4 regions of the Peribacillus sp. YIM B13477 genome follow, and region 3 is predicted to be linked to each of the others. Evidence: riboswitches for the same ligand, from Rfam matches in the RefSeq annotation. Region 3 holds a riboswitch; each other region holds the start of a gene.
The links. A riboswitch is a leader RNA that binds a small molecule or an ion and turns the genes downstream of it on or off. The one in region 3 is predicted to bind S-adenosylmethionine.
Positions count from the first base shown of each region.

Region 1 (5,521 bases), on a different contig from region 3:
CTTCATCGTTTTCATAGCAGCTGGCTTTTCTTTTCAAGGTACCGAAATCGTCGGTGTGGCTGCCGGGGAAAGTGAAGATCCTGCACGGAATATACCGAAGGCCATTAAAAGTGTCTTCTGGAGAATCTTGCTCTTTTACGTATTGGCAATCTTCGTAATAGGACTGATTATCCCTTATACGAACTCAAGTTTGCAGGGTGATAACGTCATGGTAAGTCCATTCACGCTCATTTTTGAAAAAGCTGGAGTCGCCTTTGCCGCTTCGCTTATGAATGCCGTCATTTTAACAGCGGTATTATCTGCAGGTAACTCAAGTCTATATGCATCAACGCGTATGTTATACTCAATGGCAAAAGATGGGCAAGCACCGCGTATTTTTGCAAAACTTAATAAACGCGGCGTACCGGTTGCAGGCATGATTTTGACATGCTCCATCGGCATGCTGGCCTTTTTAGCCTCCATATTCGGCGATGGTAAAGTGTATATTTGGTTAATGAATGCCATCGGAATTACAGGATTCATCTTTTGGCTCGGCATTTCCATAAGCCATTACCGTTTCCGGAAAGCGTTCATCGCTCAAGGCCATTCATTGGAGAAGCTGCCATATAAGGCATTATGGTTCCCGATCGGACCGATCTTTGCCATTTTAATCGGCATGATCGTCATCCTGTCCCAAAATATCCAAGCCTTTTTCTCAGACCATATCGATTGGGGCAATGTTGTAGCTGCATACTTGGGGATTCCGCTTTTCCTTGGTCTATGGCTTGGCTATAAATTTATAAGAAAAACTAAATTCGTTAAACTTGATGAAGTCGAATTTGACTTTGACAAAAAATATGAATGAACAAGCTTAAAGTAAAAGCAGCCGGACAATATGTTTTAAATTGTCCGGCTTTTACTTGTTTTCTATAGGCTCTTATCAAAAGCCAGGAAGCTGATTCCTGGTTTTTTATTTTTATTAAATGGAAATTTATACAAATGTTATGGGGGGTGTTATATGATAATCGTAAACTCGGCTAAATTGCATGTACGGAACGACTGGAAGGCTTTTACTATTTTCAAGGGAAAGGGAAGGTGCACGGCTGATGACCTTATTGACTCATTTAAAAGTATTGGACTTTTCAACGTTACTGCCAGGTCCATTTGCCACTTTGATGCTAGCGGATTTAGGAGCGGATGTTTTGAAGGTGGAGAGGCCGGGGGCAAAGGATTCATGGGGTGTGAACCAATATCTTAACAGATCGAAGAAGTCGATCACACTGGATTTAAAACAATCCGAGTCTATCGAATCCGTAAGAAACCTAGTGACGGAATACGATATCGTCATTGAACAATTCCGTCCAGGTGTCATGGAACGTCTGGGTCTGGGGTATGAGACATTAAAATCGATCAACCCGAAGCTGATTTACTGTTCGATTACGGGCTACGGCCAGACTGGTCCCTATAAAGACCGACCGGGACATGATATCAATTATATTTCGATAGCAGGCTTATCAGGCTATTCCGGTACGAAAAAGGACGGCCCGGCAAAAAACGGAACCCAAATAGCAGATCTTGCCGGAGGCTCATTGCATGCTGTCATCGGAATATTATCTGCAGTCATTCACAGGGAAAGAACAGGATTCGGCCAAGCCATCGACATCAGCATGACCGACTGCAGTTTTACCTTGAATGCCATATCCGCACCTCTGAATTTACAAGGTGGCCTTGAACTTGAACCAGAAAAATTGATGCTGAACGGAGGGTCTTTTTATGACTTTTACGAAACGAAAGATGGACGCTATTTTTCGGTAGGCAGCCTTGAGCCCCCTTTTCGAAAAGCATTATGTGAAGCGATTGGTGCACCCGGATTATATGAGCTGAGCATGAAAAGCGATGAAGAAAGCGGAATCAGGTTTAAAACGGCCGTCCGGCTGGCTTTCCTCGAGAGAGATTTTCATGAATGGCAGGAGATATTCGCTGAATTCGAGGCTTGCGCAGAACCAGTGCTGACTTTCACCGAAGCGGCCGAGCATCCCCAATTGAAGGAGAGGGGAATGATCGTCGAGGTACCTGACGGAAAAGGGAATGTCCAGAGGCAAATCGCCTGCCCGATCAAAACATCGGTTTTCACCCCTGGATATAAACATGCAGGCTTGGAGCCAGGACAAAACAACGCAGAAATCCTTCGCACCCCCAATCGCTAAATAAAGATGTAAAGGCTATCGCTTTTCCGGGTTTTTTGGAAGGTGATAGCCTGTTTTTTTGAATGACGGAAAAAGCAGGGGAAGGGTCGATATAGTCGTTCGAAGGTCGAAGTGAAGCGGAAGGAGAACAATTATCATCTTATCATTTTTGGAAAGCAACATATTACCACTGTGAAAATTTACTAGTTATAACTAGTGTGGGCAGGGTATCAGAGTAGCATCCTGGTAAGGAAATCGCTGGTAAGGAGGGGGTTAGTTAAATATGTTTGGTCTCTCTGATATCATTAAATTTCTATTTTCCTTTTTTTTGATCATGCCGATCGTTACACTGATACATTTGAGCGGGCATATTTTCTTCGTTACGATCTTTGGGGGATCGGAAAAGAAAATCTTGATCGGGTGTGGTAATAAGCTTTTCGCCTTTCGGAACATAGAGGTGAGGAAATATTATTTTTGGAATGGGACTTGCGAGTTCAAGGGTTTGAAACATGATAATCGATTGACGAATACCCTGATCTATTTAGGGGGGGCTATCTTTAATTTAATCAGCATGCTGATCATATACAGCTTAGTGTATCAGAATATCCTGGACAGCTCGGTAATCTGGTATCAATTTATCTATTTTTCTTTCTACATTATGTTTTTCTCCCTGTTTCCGATGTATTTCTCGGACGGATCGCCTAGTGATGGGAAGGCTGCGGAATTGGCCTTGAGGAACAAGCTGGAAGATAGGGTGACGGATGATATATTCGTGAAGAAAATGGAGGATGATGACGATAGCTGCAAGTAAAAAGGGAACGTCCAGATGGCCGTTCTTTTTTTTGTTTGCTTTCAGTTTTAGGGTTTTAAGTATAAACCTAATCGGCACGCTTATATTGAAGCCGATTAGGTTGTTCGAATCCTGTAAATAAGTTTTAAAGTCTCCGTAAAATAATCATTCCCATACTTCTTTCGCTACATCAACGACGAATTTCAGCTTTTCCCATTGCTGTGCTTCGGTTAGCTTGTTGCCGTGATGTGTGGAGGCGAAGCCGCATTGAGGGCTTAAGCATAATTGTTCGAGCGGAACGAAGTGCGATGCTTCTTTAATGCGTGCCTTAACAGCTTCCTTGTCCTCGATTTCTCCATTTTTTGAAGTGACGGCACCAAGTACGACCCGTGCACCGCCATTTGGAATGTATTCCAATGGTTTGAAATCCCCTGAGCGTTGATCATCATATTCCAAGAAGAATCCATCCACTTTTTCTTTTGCCAATAAAGTTGGGGCGATACGGGCATAGCTTCCTTCAAACGCCCATGTCGACTGGTAGTTTCCGCGACATAGATGGGTAGTGACGATAAGGTCTTCTGGTTTGCCTTCCAATGCGCCATTAATGACCCGAAGTGCAAGATCGATTAATTGTTCCCTCGTATATTTTCCATCTTTGAACTGGAAATCCGGGGCTGAAAGTCTGGCAATATATACATCATCCAATTGAAGGTAACGCACACCTGCTTCATAAAAGGCTTTCAAAGCATGCTGATAGGCTTTGATGATATCATTTGCATAGTCTTCAATATCAGGGTAGACGTCTTCATTATGAATGCCTGCAGCAAATAATTGATTCGGACTGGGAATGGTTTGCTTGGCAACGGCACGTCCGTTCACGACTTTATTCAATTCAATGAAATCACGAATGAAGGGATGTTCAGGGTTGAATGAAACCTTCCCGGTATTGCGAACATTATATCTCTCTGTTTCGACACCATCGAATGTAAGGCCTTTTTCAGTTACATAACCCTCGATGCCATTTAAATGTTCGAGGAAGTCAAAGTGCCACCATGTCCGTCTGAACTCACCGTCCGTAACGGCCTCTAAACCAACTTCGATTTGTTTATCGACGATCCGATTGATTTCTTCAGTTTCAATTTCACGAAGCCGCTCAGCTGAAATGGTACCTTCCTTAAAGTCCTTTCTGGCAATATGTAAACGTTCCGGTCTTAATAAACTTCCGACGTGGTCCGCCCTGAATGGTGCTTTCGTTAATGTGATTGACATGTTGATTCCTTCTTTCCTTTTAAAAATAAAAGCTCTTTTCGTAAAGATTGTTGTTTTTAAACGAAACTATTTAAGGTTGATTGGAGCGGAAGTGCGAGACTCCTGCGGGAGCAGCGGGAGAGGTGAGACCCCACAGGCGTTTACGCCGAGGAGGCTCACCGCCCGCCCCGCGGAAAGCGAGCATCTTGAGGGGAAATCAACCACAACCCATTACCTGGTAAATAGCAACAAAGTATGTGAAAACAGCCAAAATAAAACCTCTTCTTAAAAATAAGAAGAGGTGTTGGCAACAAAGCTATATACTCTTCTTATCTTCAAGTTTTTACACTTCTGGAATTAGCACAGTACAAGATCAGTCTGTTGCTGAGGCATCAAAGGGCCAGTCCCTCCACCTCTCTGGATAAGAGTTGTCTATTAAATTAACTATGACTATACAGGTAGTTTTTATGAAGGTCAAGGGGTGGAACCGGAATATTTCGAATATACCGTTTATTAATCCGGGCTGGAATGTTAACGGCATCAGGGAATCCGGCATATGCTTTGAGTGGGGAGGGAATGCAAGGATGAGTCCATTCAAAAATGGCATACCGATTACGGTAACTGAAGCCATGATAGAGAGAATCATAAAAATGAAATCATCTGGTCAGGATATTAAAGTCGAAATTACGCCAAAGCATATTGAGCTTTCCGGAACGATGGAAGTGAAAAAAATGATGTTTAAGAAAAATGTGGCTTTCCGGATTACATTAAAACCGGTTCATGTGGACAAAAGAACGATTTCATTTGAATTAGTAGAAATGGAACCCATTGACAGGAATTTCATCAACCAAAGGATATTTAACAGACCGCCATTTTTTGAATATGAAAAAAGAGCGATCAAAATGAATGTTAATGCTTGGAGCATCGTGAGAAAAATTCCCATTGGCACAATTAAATCGTATGAACTCGTCGAAGGTGCATTGAAAATGAAACTTTCTTTATGATTCAAGGGGATATTTTACATATATCCTTAGCCGCAAACTATAAAGGGTGTGAAAGGTATGATAGTGTTAAGGTTACATGGCTCATGAAAAAATGTGTTTGATAAATCAAGTTCTTTAAAATATACTAAATGACTTGAAGTTTTGAGTTTTTCTGGGAATGAGGAGGATAATGATGGATCAGAAGATTTTGCCTGCTTCAGCAAGCATGAAGGATTTTGAAAGATTTCTAGAAAGTTCCTATGAAATAGGTGTGTTTCTTGATTTGCATATCTCACAATTGAAAAATGTAAGTATGATGGCAAAGCAGCATAATA
Region 1 is NZ_JBHZPD010000006.1:273,520-279,040, forward strand. It holds gene ACFX4H_RS19050 (amino acid permease) at 1-844, shown strand, start outside; gene ACFX4H_RS19055 (CaiB/BaiF CoA transferase family protein) at 1,086-2,186, shown strand; gene ACFX4H_RS19060 (hypothetical protein) at 2,449-2,976, shown strand; gene ACFX4H_RS19065 (5-methyltetrahydropteroyltriglutamate--homocysteine S-methyltransferase) at 3,121-4,224, opposite strand; SAM riboswitch class I at 4,530-4,631, opposite strand; gene ACFX4H_RS19070 (hypothetical protein) at 4,788-5,207, shown strand; gene ACFX4H_RS19075 (glycerol-3-phosphate responsive antiterminator) at 5,380-5,521, shown strand, end outside.
Region 1: it holds a riboswitch for S-adenosylmethionine, as region 3 does, so the genes downstream of both, ACFX4H_RS19065 (5-methyltetrahydropteroyltriglutamate--homocysteine S-methyltransferase) here and mmuP (S-methylmethionine permease) in region 3, are expected to answer to the same signal.

Region 2 (5,521 bases), on a different contig from region 3:
CATCCGTTTCCTGGCCTTTAATACCGTAATTCCAAAAACTCACTTTTTGCTCCGATTGCGGATTATTCAATTCATCTTCAAGGCCTTCTATATATCCTTCCCCGTCCTTATCCCCTTTTCCATAGGTTAATGAATCTCCAAAAGCCATGACCCTTTGCACATCTTCCGACTCCGAGGCCTGAAATTCATATGCAGCAAAACATATAACCAGTACGATAATTAATATACCTGCCAATTTTTTCATTTAGTTCTCCTCTTGTCTTTACTAGAAGTATTTAATCTTTTTCATACCCAAAAAATCTGCAGTACTAACATAAAAAAGAATTGTCAGATAAAGAATAAAGAGTGTATGATAATATAAAACTTTCAATGGATTGGGTTTCATTCAACGTCCCTAAAACCAAAAACGGGATCACCCTTCATTCTGGAGATTGAATAAATGATAGTTAGGAGTTTATATCATGGAAGAACACATAGAGTTTAGAGAGGCAGAACTATCTGATCTACCCAGAATTGTTGAAATATATAATTCGACAATTGCTTCAAGGATGGTAACGGCAGATACGGAACCTGTATCCGTCCAATCGAGGGTTAAATGGTTTGAGGAACATCATTCAGAAAGTAGACCGCTATATATCATTACTATAGAAGGGAAAACCGCTGGATGGATGAGCTTTCAATCCTTTTATGGCCGACCGGCATATAATTCCACTGCCGAAATCAGCATTTACATTGATGATTATTTCCGGGGAAAAGGAATTGGACAAATTTCGATTCGAAAGGCAATTGAATTGAGTCCAAAATTAGGTGTTAAGACTTTATTGGGTTTCATTTTCGCCCATAATACACCAAGCCTTAAGCTTTTTTCCAAATTCGGATTTGAAGAATGGGCACATTTACCTCAAGTTGCCGAGATGGATGGCATTGAGCGGGATTTGATCATTCTAGGTAAACGTGTCGATATTTAATATATAATTCTTTAGAGCTATTGCCTTGAGCAGTAGCTTTTTTAGATTAATACAGGTCGGATTGCTAATTTAAAAATACCTATATGCTTCTTGAAGGGAAAAATATTCAGAATCTCTTTTACTTGCTAACGCATTCAATAGCGTATCCAATTCTTGGCTGGCTTGTACAGTCAGCAGACTTGTTAAGCCGTAAATCGCTCCCAACCTTATCATTTCCTGTCTCTTCTCTTCTACTTTTTCTATAGTTACCTTATAGCAAGTCATCATAGCCACCTCCCATTTATTCAATATTTTTACACTTTCATCATAATGAAACCACTAGTTAAAATCAACTATTTTTCAGAAATTAAATGTGTTATTTTATAGGTCAAATGTGACAAAACACCTATTTTGTTATTTAATTATGTATAATGTGTGTCGTTTTCTAATAAACGCAAAAAAAGCATCCACTAGTGTAGACTGCGAATGCTTACATCATATCCCTTATCCAAAAATCCAAATATTGTATTCCGATTACTATGTCATCCATTCAGAAGGTGACTCGTTATTAGGTCTATTTATAACAATCTTATATTCATCTTCAAGTACTTTTAATGGGGCATCATAAAGGTGCCTTTCATCAGAGGTTTTGTATACTCCATTGGCCAATAGCTCTTCAATGAGTTTTGCCTTCCTCTGTTCAATCCTCTTAAATAATTCTGCCATGTAAATGGCTCCTTTCCGTCCTAGTGCCTGCTTCTAGTTAGCTAAACTTTATCAACTTGTTTGATTTCACCAAATTATATATACCTTTTCTAGTATGTCACTAAACGTTATTTCCCAAAAATAAAAGCCCCTTCTAATTTAAGAAGAGGCTGACAGTGTCCGTACGGCTCTTCTTATCTTCCAAGCATATGCTTGTTGGATTTAGCACAGTTCCCTAAACGGGTCCGCTGCCGAGGTTTCATAGGGCCAAGTCCCTCCACCTCTCTGGATAAGAATTCAATATATAATGATGTAGAAATGATTCTATCCTAATAATCTTCAAAAGTCAATTACCTGGTTCTCCCTTTTTTCCTGGACATAAAGTGATCCCTCTTTCAAATACGGGTTGCATTTTCTTGTCTTTCTGATATGATGTCAGTAATTACATACAATTCACACCACTAGGGGAGTCTTTTTTAAGACTGAGATGGAATTAGTTCCGGACCCTTTGAACCTGAACCGGCTCATACCGGCGGAGGGAAGTGGATGATATCGTCCATTTTACAGACTATATCCATCTACCCCGTTCCGTATTCAGGAACGGGGTTTTTTATTTAACAAAGGGAGCCATTCTATAGGAGGATGAACAATGGAGAATACAAAATTAGAAACATTCAGTGATAGACTGCATGCACGGGCAAAAGAGATTTGGAAAAGGAACCATTCACATCCCTTTGTCCAGGCAATTGGAAACGGCACACTTCCTGAAAAGAAATTTGCCTATTACCTGAAGCAGGACTATGTCTATCTCATGGATTATTCCAAGCTCTTTGCTTTAGGTGTCATCAAAGCCCATAACATCGAAACCATGGCAAAATTTGCGAGCATTTTAAATGAAACCCTTCAAGTGGAAATGGATATTCATCGGCATTATGCTTCCGAATTCGGGATCAGCTCCAAGGAATTGGAAAATACAGAACCTACTCCAACCACTCTAGCCTATACAGGTTACATGCTAAATGCAGCTCAGCATGGGACTTTGGCAGACTTGATCGCCTGTCTCCTGCCCTGCGCTTGGGATTATTATGAAATCGGTTTGCTATTAAAAGAACAAAATGGAGCAGCACTGGAAAACAATCGCTACGCAGATTGGATAAGGTCCTATTCATCTCCTGAATTCGGGGAAGCACACAAGTGGCTGATCGCTTTATTGGAAGAATTGACCGAAGACATGCCTGAAAAGGAACTTCTTAGATTAGAAAAGCACTTTTTGGTTACTTCCCGATATGAATATTTATTCTGGGACATGGTTCAAAATGAGCAGGATTGGCCTCTGTAGGTGGTTGACATGAGGATGAACCCTATCAAGAAACTGACATTGACTGCCATGATCACGGCTTTAACGACGCTGACCAGTTCATTTATTTTCATCCCTGCAGGATTTGCAAAAATCTTTCCTATTCAACATCTGGCAAATGTCCTGACGGCGGTTTTATTGGGGCCTGCATATGCGGTGACACAAGCTTTTTTAGTTTCCATCATTAGAAACATGACTGGTACCGGTTCAATTTTCGCCTTTCCCGGCAGCATGATTGGTGCACTTTTGGCCGCCATCCTTTACCGAAAAACACAAAGCTTAAAATTCGCCTGTTTAGGGGAAGTGATCGGGACCGGATTTCTCGGTTCCCTGGCCTGTTATCCGCTTGCCACCCTCCTATTGGGAGAAAAAGCTGCTCTTTTTGGTTTTTTACCGGCTTTTATGTTCAGTTCATTCGCAGGGGCGATTTTAGCTTTCATATTACTTAAAATACTGCTAAAAAATAATTATATGAAGGGGTTTTTTTATGAAAACAGCATTAACGATCGCAGGCTCTGATTCAGGGGGCGGTGCTGGAATACAAGCGGATTTAAAAACATTTTCTGCACATGGTGTGTTTGGAATGTCTGCCATCACAGCCGTAACTGCCCAAAACACAATGGAAGTCCGTTCTGTACAGCCCATTGAAACAGCTATCATATCGGATCAAATTGCAGCTATCTTTGAAGATATTCCTGTCGATGCAGTAAAAATAGGCATGCTTGGATCAAAAGAAATCGTGGAAACGGTCGCTGCGTCCCTTAAAACCTTCATGCCTGCCATCGTTATCCTTGACCCTGTCATGATTTCCAAAAGCGGCCACCATTTGCTCGACGAAAAGGCCATCTCTGCCTTAAAAATGGAATTGCTTCCGCTTGCAAATCTTGTAACACCCAATGTACCAGAAGCGGAAGTACTTACTGGCTTCCCGATTCGGACGAAACAAGATTTCTACAGGGCATGCATTTCGATACAAGAAATGGGTTCCAAAGCCGTTTTACTTAAAGGCGGCCATGCGGCAGGAAATCCAAATGATCTTTTTTATGATGGGACTGACTTCCACTGGATCAAGGGAGAACGCATTCATACAAAAAACACTCATGGTACGGGCTGTACCCTATCATCCGCCATTACATCTAACCTGGCAAATGGACTGCCATTGCAAGTGTCGATCGAACATGCCAAGACCTATATTTCCGAAGCGATACGCAATAGCTTTTCAATCGGTAAAGGTCATGGACCTGTCCATCATTTTCATTCATATTCAAAAAAAGAACGGAGTGACTTGTTATGAATATTTCTTCAGCCGATTTATTTATGAAGGTAAGAGAAAGGAAACCACTCGTTCACCAAATCACCAACTTTGTTACGGTCAATGACTGTGCAAATGCCACCCTTGCCATCGGAGGTTCACCAGTAATGACATCGAGCCCAAGTGAAGTGGCGGATATGGTCAAATTAGCAGATGCATTGGTCCTGAATTTCGGAACGATCGATGATAAAGCCTTGGAAGCAATGGAGATTGCCGGTAAAACGGCAAATGACCTGGACATCCCAGTCATTTTGGACCCGGTGGGAGTTGGTGCCACCTCCTATCGTACAGAGCAAGTCAAAGAACTCCTAAGTAAGGTTACTTTCCAAATCATTCGCGGAAATGCGAGTGAAATCCTGTCATTGATGGGTGGGGATACCGTTACACGCGGTGTGGATTCGGGGGAACTTGCGATTAGCAATGCAGATCTGGCTGCACGAGCGGCAAATGAATTGAATTGCATCATCGTGGTCAGCGGAGCTAAGGATGCGGTCAGCGATGGAAAACATACGTCCATCATCGATAACGGGGACCTCCTTTTAACTAATGTTACAGGTACCGGTTGCATGTCCACTGCTCTTATCGGAACTTTTTCCGGAGTCACCGATGATTTCTATTCTGCAGCAATTGCCGGTATCTCGACAATGAGCATTTCAGGGGAACTTGCAGCCGCAACCCTTCAAAAGGATGAAGGAACAGGTACTTTCCGTGTGCGATTAATCGATGCCATATCAAGAATGGATAAGGAAATCTGGATGCATGAGGTGAAAATAAGTGAAGAAGTCCCAAATTGATTTAAGCCTGTATTTAGTTACGGAAGAGTCCATAGCAATAGAAGAATTGACCAAAATCATTGCAGAATCGGTTTCAGGAGGAGTCTCGATCGTACAACTTAGAGAGAAAAACAATTCCTCCCTCTCTTTTTATGAAAAAGCATCTGCATTAAAACAGTTATTGAATGAGTTTTCCATTCCCCTTATCATCAATGACCGGGTGGATATAGCACTTGCGGTTGGAGCGGACGGAATTCATATTGGGCAAGATGACCTTCCACTGCCTGTCGTCAAAAAAATGATTCCTGAAGATATGATTGTCGGTGTATCTGTCTCCACTCTTGAAGAAGCTCTCGAAGCCGAACGAAATGGAGCGGATTATATCGGAGTCGGTTCCGTTTTCCCCACCAAGACCAAACAAGATGCA
Region 2 is NZ_JBHZPD010000002.1:361,480-367,000, forward strand. It holds gene ACFX4H_RS08455 (DUF459 domain-containing protein) at 1-244, opposite strand, end outside; gene ACFX4H_RS08460 (GNAT family N-acetyltransferase) at 462-968, shown strand; gene ACFX4H_RS08465 (aspartyl-phosphate phosphatase Spo0E family protein) at 1,038-1,235, opposite strand; gene ACFX4H_RS08470 (Fur-regulated basic protein FbpA) at 1,485-1,673, opposite strand; SAM riboswitch class I at 1,844-1,948, opposite strand; TPP riboswitch at 2,106-2,210, shown strand; gene tenA (thiaminase II) at 2,302-2,991, shown strand; gene thiW (energy coupling factor transporter S component ThiW) at 3,007-3,528, shown strand; gene thiD (bifunctional hydroxymethylpyrimidine kinase/phosphomethylpyrimidine kinase) at 3,497-4,303, shown strand; gene thiM (hydroxyethylthiazole kinase) at 4,300-5,115, shown strand; gene thiE (thiamine phosphate synthase) at 5,096-5,521, shown strand, end outside.
Region 2: it holds a riboswitch for S-adenosylmethionine, as region 3 does, so the genes downstream of both, ACFX4H_RS08470 (Fur-regulated basic protein FbpA) here and mmuP (S-methylmethionine permease) in region 3, are expected to answer to the same signal.

Region 3 (5,521 bases):
TCCTTGGCCTGAGGCATACCGAGGGACAATTGGCTCCGGACAAGTGGGGATTACAACATATGCAGTTCCGGAGGGTTCAATGGGCTTCTGGGAAAATCGTTTGGGTAAATTTAATATAGACTTTGAAAAGGTTTCACGTTTCGGTGAGGAATATCTTGATTTCCAAGACCCACATGGTTTGCAACTTGAACTGGTTGAGCGTAAAGAAGGTAAAAATAGCGAGTGGTCATTCGGCGGTGTACCAGCTGATAAGGCGGTCAAGGGTTTCGGCGGAGCTGTATTATTGACGTCAAAACCGATCAAAACGATGGAACTATTAGAGGAAGTGATGGGCCTTCAACAGGTTGGGGAAGAGGGCGATTTCATCCGCTTCAAATCCACATCGGATATCGGAAATTTGATCGATGTTAAAAAAACGGTTTTACCAAACGGTAAAATCGGAGTGGGAACTGTCCATCACATTGCATGGCGTGCGAGCGATAATGAAGATCATAAAGAATGGAGGGAGCATATCGGTAACCATGGCTATGGTGTGACACCCTTTACAGACCGACAATACTTCGATGCGATTTATTTCAGGGAAGATGGAGGCATACTCTTTGAAGTTGCCACAGATCCACCCGGCTTTGCTCATGATGAAACGAAGGAAACGATGGGCAGTAAATTAATGCTGCCGCCATGGTTGGAAGAAAAGCGGGAAGTTATGGAAAAAACGTTACTGCCGGCAGTGCCGAGAGTACTAGAGGAGGATAAATGATGAAACATATTTTTCAAAAAGGAAGTAATCCAGAAGCTCCGTTACTACTGCTTTTACATGGCACTGGAGGAACGGAAACAGATCTCTTGCCATTATCCGAAATGGTTTCACCGGGTTCATCCGTATTGAGCGTACGGGGAAATGTACTTGAAAATGGAATGCCCCGTTATTTCCGACGGTTAGCTGAAGGGGTTTTTGATGAAGAGGATTTGATCTTCCGAACGAAGGAGCTTTATGACTTCTTGGAATCAGCATCCGGAAAATATGACTTCGACCGTGACAGAGTGGTGGCATTAGGTTATTCCAATGGTGCAAATATAGCGGCAAGTTTGCTGTTCCATTACGAGGGGGCATTACAAGGAGCGATTCTTCATCATCCAATGGTTCCAAGACGAGGGATTGCTTTGCCGTCCCTTTCAGATATGCCTGTATTTATAGCTGCAGGTAAAAACGATCCGATTTGCCCAGCAGAAGAAACTGATGAACTTAATCAACTTTTACGGCAAGCTGGCGCTACAGTTGAAGTTCAGTGGGAAAATTACGGTCATCAGTTGACACGTTCAGAGGTTGATGCAGCAGGTTCATGGTTTCAAAAGAACTTTTTATAAGAATGAGAGGGAATGAAGATGATTTCTGTTAACCCTGAAAGTCTGACTGAACGGGATAATTATAAGTTTTTGACTGGAAGCATTATACCGAGACCTATAGCGCTGGTTACGACACAATCCGAAACCGGTACAATCAATATAGCGCCGTTCAGCTTTTTTAACATAGTCAGTTCAAATCCTCCGATGATTTCCATTTCTGTTCAACGGAAAGAAGGAGTTTCAAAGGATACAGCCCGAAATGCAATTCAAACAGGTGAGTTCGTTGTTCATATCACTGACGAAAATAATGTTGCTGATGCAAATCGAACGGCCAAGGAACTCCCATCTGACGAAAGTGAATTGGGTCTTACTAATTTCACGCTGGCTGTTAGTGATAAGGTATCCGTACCAGGATTGGAAGAAGCGAAGGTGCGGTTCGAATGTACATTAGAGCAATCGATTCCATTGGCAGGTTCCAAGAACAAACCTGGTTGTGATTTGCTGATAGGGAAAATAGTCTGTTATCATATAGAGCAAGATATTTATCATAATGGCCGTATTGACCCGAATGGGCTAAAACCTGTAGCGAGATTAGCAGGTCATACTTATACAAAACTAGAGGAATTATTTGAAATAGAACGTCCTTAAGGAAAAAGAAAAAAATGGCGACATCTTTTAAGATGTTGCCATTTTTAAGACCAATATGAACCCGGTTAGTTTTATTTGCCATTATAATACGCTTAGCGCTTGTTCCAAAAACAATTTAATATTAATGCCCCAGCCATGATCGTTAGCATTTAAAAGGAAGTCTTTACATTCCGAAACAAAACTTGACAATTTTTTCATAGATTGATAAAGTTATAAAAAAATAATTTCTTATCCAGAGAGGTGGAGGGACTGGCCCTATGAAACCTCAGCAACAGGTCTACAAAGACACTGTGCTAATTCCAGGGGGTGAAACCTTGATAGATAAGACCGTACGTGTTTATTTGTCAGTAACGCACTCTTTTTTGGAGTGCGTTTTCGTTTTTTCTGGATGCAAGATTAAGGAGAGTTAGAATGGAGAACAAAAGGAAGCATGATTTTCAAAGGCAAATGCAAGCACGGCATATAATAATGCTATCGCTTGGCGGGGTGATTGGAACGGGTTTATTCTTAAGTTCGGGTTATACGATTCAACAGGCTGGTCCGTTCGGAACCATCCTTTCGTATCTGATTGGTGCATTAGTGGTTTATCTAGTCATGCTATGTCTAGGTGAACTGTCAGTGCATATGCCCGAGACAGGTGCGTTTCATAGTTACGCAGCCAAATACATCGGACCAGGGACAGGGTATACAGTAGCCTGGTTGTATTGGCTAACCTGGACTGTTGCACTAGGTTCGGAATTCACGGCTGCAGGATTGTTGATGCAGCGATGGTTTCCATCAATCAGTGTCTGGATATGGAGTGCTCTATTTGCTATTTTGGTCTTGGCATTAAATGCGTGGACCGTAAAGTTTTTCGCTGAATCCGAATTCTGGTTTGCGTCTATTAAGGTATTTGCTATTGTGATATTCATTATTCTGGGAGCTGCGGCAATGGTAGGTTTCATTCCAATGATTAACGCACAAACAGCTCCGTTATTTTCCAATGTTACAAGCGCAGGGTTATTTCCAAATGGTGCTTTTGCCATTCTAATGACGATGCTCGCGGTGAATTTTGCATTTTCTGGAACTGAATTGATCGGAGTTGCAGCTGGAGAAACTGTGAATCCGGAAAAAACGATTCCAAAGGCAATCCGTATGACATTATGGAGATTGATTATCTTTTTTGTAGGAACCATCGTTGTTTTATCCGCATTATTGCCTGTTTCGGATGCAAGCGTATTAGAGAGCCCCTTTGTTGCCGTTCTAGAACGAATTGGAGTGCCATATGCAGCGGATATTATGAATTTTGTTATATTAACTGCCATTTTGTCTGCTGCAAACTCAGGACTATATGCCTCATCAAGGATGCTTTGGTCACTTGCAGATAAGAAAACCATTTCGCCAATATTTGCAAAATTGACAAAACGGGGTGTTCCATTGAATGCAGTCCTTTTCAGTATGCTGGGCGGTGTTTTAGCACTTTTCTCGAGTATTATTGCGCCGGATACTGTATACATAGTGCTTGTATCCATTTCTGGACTAGCCGTGGTTATAGTTTGGATGAGTATTAGCGCGTCACAGTTTCTATTTCGCAGACGATATATAAACGAAGGAAACTCAGTTAATGATTTGGCTTACCATACACCATTATATCCATTCGTACCAATCGTTTCATTTATGTTATGTCTTGCTTCTTGCATAGGAATTGCATTTGATCCTACACAAAGAATTGCACTATATTGTGGCATTCCGTTTATTTTGTTTTGCTATGGAAGTTATTATCTGACACAAACCATAAAGAAAAGAGGAGAAAAACCATGAAGAATAAAATTAACCCAATTGAAGCAATTTTACGAGGTCATTCAGTCATGATTTTGGACGGAGCTTTAGCTACAGAGCTTGAAAGTCATGGGTGTGATTTGGACGATCCCCTGTGGTCTGCACGTGTATTACTTGAAAATCCAGAAGTGATTTACCAGGTTCACTCTGACTACTTTCGAGCTGGTGCTGACTGTGCGATAACGGCAAGCTATCAAGCAACGGTTGAAGGTTTCGCCCTCCGCGGAATACAAGAAAAAGAGGCATTGGATCTAATCCGGAAAACGGTTTTACTTGCAAGAAAAGCAAGAGATGAATTTTGGAAGGAAGAATATCAAACGATTAGACCTAAGCCATTGGTTGCTGCATCAGTTGGACCTTATGGGGCTTATCTTGCAGATGGTTCAGAGTATGTTGGGAATTATGGTGTTTCAGATGAAACTTTAGCGGCATTTCATCGCTCACGATTATCAGCTTTGATTGAAGCAGGAGCTGATATTTTAGCATTTGAAACGATTCCTTCCCTGCAAGAAGCAAAAGTATTACATTCATTATTGAAAGATTATCCAGAAGTCTATGCTTGGCTGTCCTTTTCTTTGAAAAATGAAAAAGCGATAAGTGACGGCACATTGCTGGAGGAGTGTGCCAGATTGTTTGGGGACAGTGAGCAAATTGCCGCAATTGGCATCAACTGTGCGCCTGTATCAGTTATCACGGAAGCCATACAGGTGTTGCGTGCAAACACGCATAAACCAATTATCGTTTATCCGAATTCCGGTGAATCATATAATCCAGAAACTAAAACATGGCATGGTCCAGAATCATGTAATAGGCTCGATGTGAAATCTGAAGATTGGCACCATGCGGGGGCAAATATAATTGGAGGATGTTGCAGAACCGCTCCTCATCATATTGCGGGCATTTCAAGAAAGTGGCGACCTTCCGTGGTAACGTTCTCCTAGCATTTTTTGTTATCAAAAATATTGTTAGTCGGGAAACCTATAAACAAAAAGAACAGGAATCTGGCGGTTCCTGTTTTTTTTGAGCTCTTTATTCAGATTCGAGTAATCTGAAAGGATTGAACTATTAATTTCTTGGCACTTTAGAAATAAGTCGCGCAAGATCGGCTGAAAATTACGGGTAAACCAACCCTTTTGCAAAAACTGTAAAAAGAGAAATTAAATCATATTTTTTTCGTGCTTGGGAAAACTAGACAAACAATGAATGGAAAGGAGAGAATGAGTTATGAGTCGTGGTAAAAATTTTAATCATAAAGAAAAAGGACATCCAGGAAATTTACCAAATAATAGAATTAGCGAAGAGAAGGAACACAGCCGCCAGTATGAACAGATTGAGGATATTGTCACTCATGAAGCTTTCAAGAATAGGGAAAAAGAAGATGAAATGCCTTAATATATGGAAATGCAGCATATCTGTTGAGACATTATATTGAGCAATTTTCCATTTCTTTAAGGATTCCAATAATAGAAGCACATGAATTAAGACATAACTCTCACTTCATGTTGCTTCTTTTTTTGATTAATTCACCGGGGGAAACCATGATCTTTGCCATGTTTTTTCTTTCATTGCAAATAGATAAAGGGGGAAAAAGAATAAGGCTAAAGAGGACAACAGAAAATGAAGATGGATGATTTTTTTAAAAAAACGACTTTCTTCTATATAATAATTAATGAAATTTAAATTTCTAAACACAGAAATAATTACGTGCAAC
Region 3 is NZ_JBHZPD010000001.1:926,593-932,113, forward strand. It holds gene ACFX4H_RS04630 (ring-cleaving dioxygenase) at 1-757, shown strand, start outside; gene ACFX4H_RS04635 (alpha/beta hydrolase) at 757-1,365, shown strand; gene ACFX4H_RS04640 (flavin reductase family protein) at 1,384-1,992, shown strand; SAM riboswitch class I at 2,218-2,320, shown strand; gene mmuP (S-methylmethionine permease) at 2,404-3,792, shown strand; gene mmuM (homocysteine S-methyltransferase) at 3,789-4,751, shown strand; gene ACFX4H_RS04655 (hypothetical protein) at 5,035-5,202, shown strand.

Region 4 (5,521 bases), on a different contig from region 3:
TAAACACATTTTTCACGACCGCCCGCTCGAGAATCTGATCGTGCAGCAGGGCATCCCATTAATTCGATCTGAAAAACGTCCAGTGGATTTCCGGGTCCATACGAACAAGGACAGTAATGGAAAATGGCAGGTGACCGCGATTGCCGCAAAAATCGCCGGCGCCGGCAGCGTCACGACCCATATTAAAAGCGGGGGTGTCATCAAAACGGTTGCCGAACTGTTTGGAGATGACGATGTGGCGACAGAAGTCGAAGGAAAGCTATCGGAAGCCGCACTGATTTTAAGTGACAGTATAGAAAAGAACTTGGACGGCATCATCGCAGAAATAGGATTTGATTTTGGATTGGATAAAAAAGGGCAGGTTTGGATGTTTGAAGCCAATTCCAAGCCTGGACGTTCCATCTTCTCCCATCCAAAACTCAAGGATTTCGAATTGCTGACCAGAAAGCTAAGCCTTGATTATGCCATTTATCTTACGGAACAGACGATTACAAAATCAATCAGAGTGCCGCAATGAACATTTATTATGATATCCCCACTGAAAATTGGCACCACACTCATGAGAATGCGGAACTTTTCGCCGGCTCTGCCGAAGAAGAAATCAGCTATAAAAAGAACCATTCGAATCAACCGCTAATTCCAATCACAATATTTCCGGGTAACCGGATGCTTACCATCGGAATTTTAACTGTTTCCAATCCCAAAAAGGAATCAGGTTTGGGTGGAAACCTGACCCTTTTTCGGGACTTATCATTATATTTATTGCAACATGGAATATTGGCGTATGTATTCACAGGAAATGCCCTTCATTCCGAGTCGATGAAAGGGTATCTTTTTTCCTCCATTTCAAACAAGTGGATTGAATGTAAGGTGCCCTTCCCTGACATCGTCTATAACCGTATCCCCTGGAGGAGCTATGAGGCGTCAGAGGAATTCCAACATCTTATCACACATTTTAAAGATTACCGAATGACTCTATTCAACCCCTGTTTTATAGATAAATATGTGATGTTCGAGGCATTAACTGAAGATGGATCCCTCACCAACCACCTTCCGCCCACCATGGTCTTACGAAACAGCGGTTGCCTTGATTCTTTCCTGGAGACATACAGGCATATATACCTTAAGCCATGCAAAGGAAGCCAAGGGAAGGGCATTTATACCATTATCAAAAATGATGATGATACCCTATTGTTCAATAGCTTAAAGCATAGTGAGTCCTTCCCTGATTTTGCTTCCTTCTGGGATACAAAAAAAAGGGATTTATTAAAAAGGAGCTATCTTGCTCAACAGGCGATCATACCAAAAAAACTCTTTGGACATCGTTATGATTACCGGATTCTCGTCCATTATGAAAAAGGTTTTTATAAAGTGACCGGCAAAGCGGTAAGGATGTCGCAAACTCAGGAAATCACCACCCACACTCCCCGAGGCGGAAAGCTTTTTCCTTATCAGGACATTAAATCAAAAAACCTGGATCTAAAATTAGCGAATATTGCCCAAAAATGCGGAGAGATACTTTCAAAAAAGATCGGGTTTCTCGGAGAGTTTTCCATTGATATAGGGGAAGACGAATCGGGCTCGCTTTTCATATACGAAGTGAACTCAAAGCCGATGCAATTCGATGAAGAAGAAATTGAAACAAACAGGCTTTTGCATTTAAAAAATCTTTTCATTGAATTAACTTTTCCCAACCTGAAAAGAAAATAACACCTCCAGCTGCCGTTTTCCATTATAATCGAATGAGAAACAGTATATATGGAGGTAATACATATGATCACTCATTTTCAATGGGAACCATTGCATAAGAATCTGCCAGGATGGAAAATTTCCTTTTATTTCAACAAGCAGGCAGTCAAAGCCTTGTATCATAAAGATGGATCCATCGAGTGGACAGCCAATCCGCCTTCCGAAACAGATGAAACTAAACTCAAAAGCATGATACATGATCTAATGATCTTCCATGTATATGAATGAAACCCCTTTACATTCATGAAATCGCTTAACAGAATAAAAAAAACTCCTTTGCCTAAACTAAAGAAAAGGCTAGGAGGGATTTCTTTTGGATAAAGAAAAAATGACATTTTTGAAGGATACCGAATATGATGGCAAGGACTCCGTTTACCTGGATATCGACCGTATCATCAATGAAGGAATGGCGGGCGGAAATGTGTATGAAGTCGCTAACCTTCAGAACATCGAAGAAGCACATGATTTTTATGATGAAACAGATCCCAATGTCAATAAATGAATAATGTGGGCTCTCTTATGGAGAGCTCTCTTTCATATCAGTCAGACCGTTAAACGGATAGCATTCAAATAGTCCCATTCTCCCTCGCACTTAAAATATTTTCGTTTAATATCGATGTAATGATATGCTCTGAATCCCATTCATGCCCAGATATCTCGATAAGGGGATAGCGATTCGGTAAAACGACCTGCTGGATTTCATGAACGGTCAGCCCTTGAGAATGCAAGCGTAAAATTTCCCCTTGGAGGTTTTCCAGATAATCCAGTTTTTTTCGAAACATCTCCTTCCCATCAGGAACATGCCCAGCATGACAGCAAAACACTTCCCCGAAGTCATATTGAAGCAATCTTTTTATGGAACCGATGATCACCGGGACGGACTCTTCCCGTAAGACAAGCTTTGTTTTTGGGGTTACGAAAAGGTCTCCTGAAAAAAGCACGCCATTATTGTGATTCAAATACACCATATGGTCCTTTGCATGACCTGGGGTAAAAATCGGCTCCCACGTTTGGGTACGGGAATGAATGGCCTTCCCTAGCGGCTCAGCTTTAAAGGCGTCTCTCTTTCCCCAGAAAATTTTGCGATATTCAGGATATTCAGCATCCTTTGCACAAACCTCAACCGACATCGGGTGAATGAAAAGAGGGACCTTTTTATGTTCCTTTATCCAGGCAGCGCCCCCCGTATGGTCTTCATGATAGTGAGTCAGGGCCACTGAGTCGAAGTCTGCGGATTCATAGAATGGAATAAGCTCTTCCAATAAAATCTGTGCGCCAGTATCTATCAATAGGCCATCCGTTAAAAAGACATACACACTCATCCCCCCCTTGTTCCCGCCAGGAGTCCCATGCACGCAAACCACATCATTTATCGTCTTGATCTCTATCATTCGGTTTCCTCCCCATCATTGTACAAAAATAGTTTTACCTTCCTTTTTTTAACTTTACTATAATAAATGTAGTACCACTTTACCTTTTTGACAAGGAAATATTGGAATAAATAGCCTCGATGAAAATGCTGGATTATTGCATAATAGCCCATTTTCCATGAATCGTTTTAACGGACCTTACCAGTTTTAATGACAAAAAAATAAAAGAAACGATTGACATTGCCGGATTTTACAAATAATATAGATTATATTATAAAACTTGAAATATTCTAAAATAATAATTTACTTATCGAGAGTGACGGAGGGATCAGGCCCTGTGATGTCCGGCAACCGCCCTTAGGGAACGGTGCCAATTCCTGCAGAATGATTGCATTCTGAAAGATAAGCCGAGATATGATTTCGCTGCCTCTTTCTGAATGATAGAGGCAGCTTTTTTAATGTTTAAGGGGGAAAGCTCATGATTGAAATCCGTTCAATCCGAAAGGAATACGTCTCGAAGAAAAACCGAGTTATCGGAGTGGATAACGTATCTTTGACCATTCAAACTGGTGAAATATATGGCATTGTCGGCTACAGCGGAGCTGGAAAAAGCTCATTACTCCGCTGCTTGAATTTGCTTGAACGTCCGACAGGTGGAAATATCATTATCGACGGCATTGATTTAACCTCTTTATCTAGCAAAGAGCTTCGTAAACAACGCCAAAAAATCGGAATGATATTCCAGCACTTTTCCCTGGTCAGTTCAAAAACCGTTTATGAAAATGTCGCTTTCGCCTTAAGAGCCGCGCATCGATCGAAGGACGCGACTAAGTTACGTGTATTGGAATTGTTGGAAATCGTAGGGCTCAGCGATAAGAAAGATGTCTATCCTGCACAGCTTAGCGGTGGACAGAAGCAACGGGTCGGCATAGCTCGAGCGTTAGCAAATGAACCCACTGTACTATTATGTGATGAAGCGACTTCAGCCCTTGATCCGACAACTACAAAAGCGATTTTACAGTTATTGAAAAAGATAAGCAGTGAGCTTGGTATCACCATCGTGTTGATTACACATGAAATGGAAGTGGTCAAAGAACTATGCCACCGAGTCGCCGTGATGCAGGATGGCCGGGTAATTGAAGAAGGACCCGTTTATGAAATATTTTCACAGCCCAAACAGGAATTAACGAAGCAATTCATTAGCAGTGTACTGGATTTCGAACTCCCTTCGCACTTGATTGATGAAAGTGAAGGGACGATTATTAAGATCCAATTCGAAGGGCAAACCGCCGGTGAGTCGATTCTTTCGGATACTCTCCAATCCCATGCAGTAAAGGGGAATATTTTACACGGTAAAATTGAGTATATCCAGGATGTTCCTTTAGGCATTTTAATCATCGAGTTAATTGGCGATGCCGTACAAATCCATTCGGCATTGGAGTATATAAAAAATCGTTCCAGTTCTGTGGAGGTGTTAAAACATGTCACTGCTTAATCCCATCGTCAATATTTTACCTGATCTTAATAAAGCCTTTCTTGAAACGATTTATATGGTCGGCGTTTCTCTTGCAGTAGCCCTGCTGATCGGTTTACCGCTTGGAGTATTGCTATTTACAACAACCAGGAATTTATTTTTTGAAAATGGCATCGTGAATCGATCTCTCGGTTTCGCAGTCAATATTGTCCGTTCAATCCCGTTCATCATTCTCTTGGTCGCCCTCCTTCCTTTAACGGACCTACTTACGGGATCGACGATAGGGCCAAGAGCAGCTTCTGTTTCCCTGTCCGTTTCCGCAATCCCTTTTTTTGCAAGGATTGTTGAAACGGCATTACGTGAAATAGACAGAGGAGTGATTGAAGCTGCAATTGCCGTAGGTGCCACTCCATGGATGATCATTAAGGATGTACTTCTTCCAGAGGCAAAACCGGGAATCATTCAAGGACTGACATTAACGACCATTTCGCTAATCGGTTATTCAGCAATGGCTGGGACAATCGGCGGTGGCGGAATTGGCGACCTGGCCATCCGGTACGGATATTACCGATATGACAACACAGTCATGATCACGACGATCGTCGTGCTGATCTGCCTTGTGCAACTCATTCAAATGGTTGGTGACAAAGTTTCATACATAGTTAACAAGCGATAGGTTCAATCATTTTTTTAAATGACTCAATACATTTCATTACTCAGGAGGAATATCAAATGAAGAAAATAGCTTCGTTATTATCAGTCTGTGCACTTGCACTCGGCTTGGCAGCTTGCGGGAGCGATAATGCATCCCCAAATACAGAAGACAAAAAAGAATTGAAGATCGGGGCGACTACCGGGCCGTACGCCGATATGGTTAAGGAGGCCATCAAACCAGGTCTGGAAGATCTCGGATACAAAATAGAGATCG
Region 4 is NZ_JBHZPD010000002.1:629,198-634,718, forward strand. It holds gene ACFX4H_RS09790 (YheC/YheD family endospore coat-associated protein) at 1-517, shown strand, start outside; gene ACFX4H_RS09795 (YheC/YheD family endospore coat-associated protein) at 514-1,710, shown strand; gene ACFX4H_RS09800 (YheE family protein) at 1,774-1,977, shown strand; gene ACFX4H_RS09805 (hypothetical protein) at 2,063-2,251, shown strand; gene ACFX4H_RS09810 (MBL fold metallo-hydrolase) at 2,316-3,140, opposite strand; SAM riboswitch class I at 3,424-3,528, shown strand; gene ACFX4H_RS09815 (methionine ABC transporter ATP-binding protein) at 3,598-4,614, shown strand; gene ACFX4H_RS09820 (methionine ABC transporter permease) at 4,601-5,269, shown strand; gene ACFX4H_RS09825 (MetQ/NlpA family ABC transporter substrate-binding protein) at 5,326-5,521, shown strand, end outside.
Region 4: it holds a riboswitch for S-adenosylmethionine, as region 3 does, so the genes downstream of both, ACFX4H_RS09815 (methionine ABC transporter ATP-binding protein) here and mmuP (S-methylmethionine permease) in region 3, are expected to answer to the same signal.